2 regions of the Aeromonas simiae genome follow, and region 1 is predicted to be linked to the other one. Evidence: predicted binding sites of a transcription regulator. Region 1 holds the regulator's gene; the other holds the start of a gene.
The links. Region 1 encodes MetJ, which represses methionine synthesis genes. Its sites were predicted from a motif close to AGANNTCTAGANNTCT; they were not measured.
Positions count from the first base shown of each region.

Region 1 (3,980 bases):
TGAATGCGGTGGCGCGCCAGATAGCCTTCGATGATGGCCGCCGCCTGCTCGAAGTCGCTCTGGGGCAGCACCTTGAGCTCGATCAGGGCTATCTGATCGACCGAGGAGACGATGCGCGCCCCGCCGGAGCGCGGTGCCCGGCGCAGGATATGGGTACAGCCCTCGTCCGGGTTGTAGCTGCAACGCAGGGTGAGGCGCTGACGACTGTCTTGCACCGGTTGCAGGGTACGCGAATGCAGCACTGAGGAGCCAAGCCGCGCCAGCTCGTTGGCCTCGGCCAGACTCAGGCGCTCGAGCAGGCGCGCCTCTTTCACCCGGCGCGGATCGGCGCTGTAGACCCCGGCCACGTCGCTCCAGATGGTGGTCGACTCGCCATCGGCCAGGGCCGCCAGCAGGCTGGCGCTGTAGTCCGAGCCATTGCGCCCGAGCAGCAGGGAGCGCCCCTCCATGTCGGCGGCGATGAAGCCGGTCACCACGATGCGCCCCTCATGTTCGGCGAGGCGCGCCTTGAGCAGTTCGCTGGAGAGGGCGTGATCGACCCGGATCAGCGGGCCATCCTCAGCACGCAGGAAGCTGCGGGCATCAAGCCACAGGGTCTTGTGACCACGCTGGGTCAGGAGGGCGGCAAGCAGGCGCGCCGACCACACCTCGCCAAACGCCAGCAGGCCGTTGCGATCGAAGCGATCGAACTGCTGCTCCAGTGTGCGGGCGATGGCGCGCACATCCTCGTTCAACTGCGCACTCAACTCGTCATGCAGCGCCCCCTCGAGCAGACCGTCGATCAGGCTCTGCTGGTAGGCATGCAGGGCGGAGTGGGCCTCGGCGGCCGCTTCATCCCCTGCCACCGCCAGATCCACCAACTGGATCAGGCGGTTGGTGGTCTTGCCCGCCGCCGAGACCACCACCAGCTCGTTGCCGTGTACCTGCTGCTCGACGATGGCCGCGACCCGGCGATAACAGACCGGATCGGCCAGACTGCTGCCACCAAACTTGTGTACATGACGACGCTTCACACCCACTGCTTCTGCCACCGCACTCTCTCCCTTTAATGCTGCCATTACTGCGCGACTCCCTCGGCGACGGCCAGCGCCCGGGCCAGATCGGCCACCAGATCGGGGCCGTGCTCGATACCGACCGACAGACGCAGCAACTGACTGCTGATGCCAGCGCGCGCCTGTGCCTCCGGCGTCATGGCGCGGTGCGTCATGCTGGCCGGGTGGGCCACTAGGCTCTCAACCCCGCCGAGGGACTCGGCCACCGAGAAGAGCTCGAGGGCCGCCAGGAAGGCGCGGATCCCCGCCTCCCCCAGATTGAGCTCGAAACTTACCATGGCACCGAAACCCGCTTGTTGACGGCGCGCAATCTCATGCCCCGGATGGGTGGGCAGGGAGGGGTGATAGATGCGGGTCACCCTGGGCTGCGCCTGGAGAAACGCCAGCACCTGCTCGGTGTTTTCGGCATGACAGCGCAGGCGCGCCCCCAGGGTGCGCAGACCGCGCAGGGTAAGGTAGGAGTCGAATGCCCCGCCGGTCAGCCCGAGGCAGTTGGCCCACCAGGTGAGCTGCTCGGCCAGGGCGGCCTCGGCCGCCACCACGGCGCCGCCGACCACATCGGAGTGACCGTTGATGTACTTGGTGGTGGAGTGCACCACCAGATCGGCACCCAGCGCCAGCGGCTGCTGCCAGAAGGGGGTGAGGAAGGTGTTGTCGACTGCCACCCGCGCACCGGCGGCATGGGCAGCAGTGCAGATGGCGGCCACATCCACCACCCGTAGCAGGGGGTTGGAGGGGGTCTCAATCCATACCAGCTTGGGCTGCTCGGCCAGTGCCTCCGCCAGCGCCTTGTCATCGGCCAGATCGACAAACTTGACCCGGTAGCACCCCTTGGCGGCGAGGTGCTCGAACAGGCGCCAGGTACCGCCATAGCAGTCGTGGGGGGCGATCAGCAGATCCCCCGCCGCGAGCAGGGTGGTACTGACCAGATGCACCGCGCCCATGCCAGTGGAGGTGATGACGGCCCCCGCCCCCCCTTCCAGGGCAGCCAGCGCCTCGGCCAGATTGCTGCGGGTCGGGTTGCCGGAGCGCGCATAGTCGTATTGACGTGGCTCGCCAAAGTCGGCAAAGGTGTAGTTGCTGGAGAGATAGATGGGAGGAACGACCGCCCCGTGCTGGGTGTCGCTCTCGATGCCGACCCGTACGGCGTGGGTTCCCTGATGACTCATCTGCACTCTCCTTCCCTGTTTCGTCTGTGCCCCATCTGGCGAAGCTACACAGTATGCCAAACAGCAAAAGCCGTCAACATGTCTAGACGTCCAAATGGCTTTGCTGTTGGATTGCCATTACCCTCCTTAAGGGTTAAAATTCGGCCTCACGGCTTAACCAGTACAGGTGGATCATGGGAACAGAGTGGAACGGCGACTATGTCAGCCCCTATGCAGAGCACGGCAAGAAGAGTGAGCAGGTCAAGAAAATCACCGTTTCCATCCCGCTCAAAGTGCTTAAGGTGCTGACTGACGAGCGCACCCGCCGCCAGGTCAACAACCTGCGCCACGCCACCAACAGCGAGCTGCTCTGCGAGGCCTTCCTGCACGCCTTTACCGGCCAGCCGCTGCCGTGCGACGAAGATCTGCGCAAGGATCAGCCGGACAGCATTCCAGCCGAGGCGCGCGCCATCATGCAGGCGCTGGGCAAGGAGATCGAGGAGTACGACGCCGAATAAGGCGCTCGCTCCACGACTCTGCCAACACACAAAGAGGCGACCCCATGGGTCGCCTCTTTTGCATGGCTGGGCCCTATTTCAACAGGCTGAACAGCAGGGCCGAGACCGCCAGCGAGCCGGTCAGCAAGATAAAGCCATTGGCCAGCCGTTGGCCGCGCAGATGGGCCAGCGCCGGCACCTTGTAGATGGCCACCACCGGCATGATGAAGAGGATCATGGCGATAACCGGGCCGGAGAGCACCTCCATCAAGCCGAGGATGCTCGGGTTGACGACCGCCGCCCCCCAGATGGCGAAGAACATGAAGGCGATGCCCACCTTGTCGGCGCGCTCGCTCGACAACCCCTGCTTGGCCAGCAGATTTTGCAGGCTGGCGCGGGCACCGAGGAAATGGCCGAGGAAGGAGGAGGTGATGGCGATAAAGGCGATCAACGGCCCCAGCGTGATGATCACCGGGTTGTCGGTGACGTTGGCCAGATAGGAGAGCACCGAGACGTTTTGTGCCTTAGCCGCCGCCAACTGCTCGGGCGAGAGGGCCAGCACGCAGGAGAAGACGAAAAAGAGCACAAACCCCACCAGCATCAGGCTGGTGCTAAGCAGGATCTGACGGCTCTTCTCCCCGGCCGCCTCACCGTAGTGGCGCTGCTGCACGTTGGCAAAGCCCGAGATAGCGGCCGCGTGGCTGAAGGCAAACACCGTCACCGGCAGCGCCAGCCAGACGGTCTTGGCAAAGTCGGTGCCGGTCAGGGCGCTCCCCTGCGGCCAACGCCACTCGGGAATGAGGTAACAGGAGAGAGCCGCCAGAATGGCCGCCAACGGATAGACCATGGCGGCAAACGCTCGCAGCATCGCCTTCTCGCCAGCCAGCATCACCGCCACCATGACGAACACCAGCACGCCCGAGAGCAGCACGCGCGGCGGCATGGCCATGCCGAGCTGGTTCACCATGAAGCTCTCCACCGTGTTGGTCAGCCCTACCCCGTAGATGAGCAGGATCGGAAAGATCGAGAGGAAATAGAGAATGGAGATGAGGCGGCCGCTCACGACGCCGAAGTGCTGCTCGGCCACCTCAGTGAAATCGGCTCCGGGGCGCGATGACGAGAGCACGAAGCGGGCCAGCCCGAGGTGAGCCAGATAGGTCATGGGGCCGGCCAGTACCGCCACCAGCAGCAGCGGCCAGATGCCACCAAGACCCAGGTTGATGGGTAGGAACAGAATTCCGGCCCCGACCGCGGTTCCAAACAGGCTGATGACCCATTGGGTA
Region 1 covers NZ_CP040449.1:3,615,319-3,619,298, forward strand. Annotated here, with positions in the region: gene FE240_RS17255 (bifunctional aspartate kinase/homoserine dehydrogenase II) at 1-1,058, opposite strand, end outside; gene metB (cystathionine gamma-synthase) at 1,058-2,221, opposite strand; gene metJ (met regulon transcriptional regulator MetJ) at 2,395-2,718, shown strand; gene FE240_RS17270 (aromatic amino acid transport family protein) at 2,792-3,980, opposite strand, start outside.

Region 2 (3,980 bases), 510 kb from region 1:
AGATCGACCTCCAACGTCGCCTCGAAGCGGGCATGCAGGTGTGGATAGTCACGGCACATACGCTGCAAGGCGCCACCACTGGCACACTCCAACAGGTAAAGTGGCTCCCCTTTGAGGCCGCGCAGTATGTGCGCCCAAGGGGGCTCACTCCCCTCACCCACCAGCCAGGGGGTGATATGGGCAAGCAACTGCGCCTCGGCGAGCCCCATTACGCCGTCATCCACCTCGTGACCAATTAGCTTGAGCTCGATGAGCGGCATGCTGGAGCGATAACCGAGCACCACCCCTTGTGGCCACTCGAGCCGATCCAGCGCATCACTCAGGGTCGATTCGGGCACACCGAAGGTGTAGAAGCGGCGTAGCCGGGTATCCTGCCCCGCCGCCAGCTCCGGCAAGATCTGCTGCTGCACCATTTGCTTGAACTCAAACGGCACGCCCGGCGTGAAGTAGAGGCGGCAAGCACCGGCATCGACGCGAAAGCCGCAGGCGGTGCCAACCGGATTGTCGATAAGCCAGCTGCCGCGCGGCAGCCAGGCCTGCTTGGCATTGCTCTCGGCCATGACGCGGCCACGGCTGGCATAGCGGGCGCGGATGACCTCGAGCCACGCCTCACGCAGCTCAAGCGGGGCCGAAAAGGCCCGCGCTGCCGCCTCGGCGGTGAGATCGTCCGAGGTGGGGCCCAATCCACCGCACACCAGCACCACATCGCTGCGGGCCGCCGCTTCGGCCAGCACCTGGGTGATCGCCTCCAGATCATCGCCCACCGTATGACGGCGGCGCACCTGCCACCCTTGTTCAAGCAGCAGGGCCGACAACCAGGCCGCATTGGTGTCGACCACCAGGCCGGTGACGATCTCATCGCCCGTACTCACCAGTTCGATATGCATGAAAGACCTCAGCGTGGAAGATGTTCGACGTCACCCTGCCGGGTGGGTAATGAGAGGCTCGCAGATGGCCGACCACTACCCGCCCCTTTCTTGCTACTCCCCAGCATCACGCCGAGCCAGCGCCATGGATGGGTCGCTTCTGATGAGAAAACGGGGTGGGTCTTAGCCCAGAGCAAACAGGATGAGATGGTCAATCTGCTGGCGCTGAGCGAGCGCCACAACCAGCCATCCCCAGTCAGATTGGCCGTTATGCTAGACAAAGGGCAGGGCGAACTCAAAGGGATTGATGACACTCGCCTCAGTTTATTATAGATTTCTGGATGTCCAGACATATTTACCGATGCAGTACAGGGAGTAAGCATGCCCATCAAGATTCCGGATCAATTGCCCGCCGCCGCCGTGCTGGGGGAAGAGAACATCTTCGTCATGAGCGAGTCACGCGCCGTGACTCAGAACATCCGTCCGTTGCGGGTGCTCATCCTCAACCTGATGCCGAAGAAGATCGAAACCGAGATCCAGCTGCTGCGCATGCTCTCCAACACCCCGTTGCAGGTCGACGTGGATCTGCTGCGCATCGATGATCGGGATTCACGCAACACACCGCGCGCCCACCTCGAGAACTTCTACAACGACTTCGAGCAGGTGCGCAGCAATAACTATGACGGCATGATCATCACCGGGGCCCCGCTCGGTTTGGTGGAGTTCGAGGACGTGGTCTACTGGCAACGCATCGGCGAGATCATCCGCTGGTCCCACGAGCATGTCACCTCCACCCTGTTCCTCTGTTGGGCTGTGCAGGCCGCCCTCAAGGTGCTCTACGGCATGGATAAGCAGACCCACGGCGAGAAGCTCTCCGGCGTCTACCGCCATCAGCGCCTGGTGGATCACGAGCCGCTGCTGCGCGGCTTCGATGACGAGTTCGTCGCCCCCCACTCCCGTTATGCGGCCTTCGATGGGGATCTCATCCGCGCCCATACCGATTTGCAGATCTTCGCCGAATCCGAAGAGGCGGGGGTCTATCTGGCCGCCACCCGCGATGGTCGCCAAGTGTTTGTCACCGGCCACCCCGAATACGATGCACTGACGCTGGATCAGGAGTATCGCCGCGATCTCGACGCTGGTCTCGCGCCCAGCGTGCCAGTGAACTACTACCCGGACGACAACCCGGCCAACCCCCCGCGCGCCACCTGGCGCAGCCATGGTCACCTGCTGTTTAGCAACTGGCTCAACTACTACGTCTACCAGCTCACCAGCTATCGGCTCGAGGATATCGGCAAAGTCTTCACCTACGACCACAAGAACTGACCGGCGAGCGCCGGGCTGTTATGCTCGGCCCTCTCTTTTCAGGCCAGCAGGAGCCGATTCGTGATTGCATTGATTCAACGGGTGAGCGAGGCGAATGTCGTCGTCGAGGGGGAGGTCGTGGGGGCCATCAAGGGTGGCCTGCTGGTGCTGCTCGGGGTCGAGCAGGGCGACACCGAGACCCATGCCGACAAGCTGCTGCACAAGGTGCGCGGCTACCGCATCTTCAGTGACGAAGCGGGCAAGATGAACCTCAACGTGGAGCAGACGGGCGGCAGCTTGCTGGTGGTATCCCAGTTCACCCTGGCCGCCGACACTAAGAAGGGGATGCGCCCGAGCTTCTCAGGCGGAGCCCACCCGAGCGAGGCCGAGCGCCTCTACGACTACTTCGTCGAGCAAGCCCGCGCCGGTGGCCTGAACACCGAGACCGGCCGCTTCGCCGCCGACATGAAGGTCTCACTGGTCAACGACGGCCCGGTCACCTTCTGGCTTCAGGTGTAGTCGAGCATCAAGATCTGGTTGCAGTAACCGGGTACCGGCCACAGCCGCCCCGGTGCCAGCCACTGGCGGCACAGCTCGCGCACCCGCTCCAGCTCGAGGTGGGTTCGCGGCAACAGATTGATGATGAGCCGCCCCTCAAGGCGCGCCGCCAGCGCCTGATAGAGGGCGGGCTGGAACAGCAGTGGCGGATTGCCATCCTGGCTGAAGAGATCGAGCAGCACCAGATCGAAGCGCCCCTCCCCCTGCTGTAAAAACGCCAGCGCATCCCCATGGTGCAGTTGGGGCCGCTCCTCCCCCTGAAAGAAGTCGCGATAGAGCGCAATCACCTCACCGTCGAGATCGACACACTGCTGGGTGGCGCCTGGCCAGCGGGCCGCCAAGTGGCGGGTCATGTCGCCGCCCCCCAACCCCAGCTCGAGAATGCGCTGCGCGCGCTCCGGAAGGGCACGGCACAACATCTGTTGGTGCGGCAGACACAAGCGTGCCGGCTCACTCAGGCACTGCACCGACTGCACCACATCATCGATCTCGAGCCAGCGGTGGGTGGCATTTTGCTGCACACTCAGGCGGCGGCCACCATGTTGGGAGAGGTGCAGCAAGGTGTCGGCGTGGCGTCCTTCCAGATTGAAGTTCATGAGGTGGATGGGGCAAGATGGGGTGACACCAGTGTAACCCAAGGAATGACCCATGTACCGGGTGGTCACCCCAGAAACCGAGTCAGAACTCAACGCCTACTACCAGCTACGCTGGGAGCTGCTGCGCAAACCCTTCAACCTGCCCCTAGGCTCGGAACGCGACGAGTACGATTCGGTCGCACTGCACCGCATGATGCTCGACCCGGACGGGCGCCCCATCGCCGTCGGCCGGCTCTTTGTCGGGGGTGACGAGGCGCAGATCCGCTTCATGGGGCTGCTGCCCGAGTACCGCGGTCAGGGGCTCGGCGCCCGCATGGTCGAGGATCTCGAGGCGCTGGCCCGCAGCGAGAAGGTCAAACGGCTGGTGATGAACGCCCGTCAGGAGGCGGTGGAGTTCTACCGCAAGTGCGGCTTTCTCGAGGTGGGGGAAGGGCCGGTCTCGTTCGGCCGCATCCCGCACCGTCAGATGATCAAGTCGCTCGCCCCGCTGCAAACCATCCAGTACCGCCCCGAGTGGTGCCAGGATCTGGCCACCCGCTGGTCACGCGGCATTCCCATCAGCGAGAAGATGGGGATGCAGATCACCCACTACGACGGCCACTCCTTCCACCTTGGCGCTAACTTGGCCGCCAACCTCAACGTGCACGACACCATG
Region 2 covers NZ_CP040449.1:147,292-151,271, reverse strand. Annotated here, with positions in the region: gene FE240_RS00705 (molybdopterin-binding protein) at 1-887, opposite strand, end outside; gene metA (homoserine O-acetyltransferase MetA) at 1,248-2,192, shown strand; gene dtd (D-aminoacyl-tRNA deacylase) at 2,253-2,690, shown strand; gene FE240_RS00690 (spermidine synthase) at 2,681-3,325, opposite strand; gene FE240_RS00685 (bifunctional GNAT family N-acetyltransferase/hotdog fold thioesterase) at 3,378-3,980, shown strand, end outside.
Region 2: metA (homoserine O-acetyltransferase MetA) is a predicted target of MetJ. The motif match lies at 1,198-1,213, and genes of this name have one in related genera.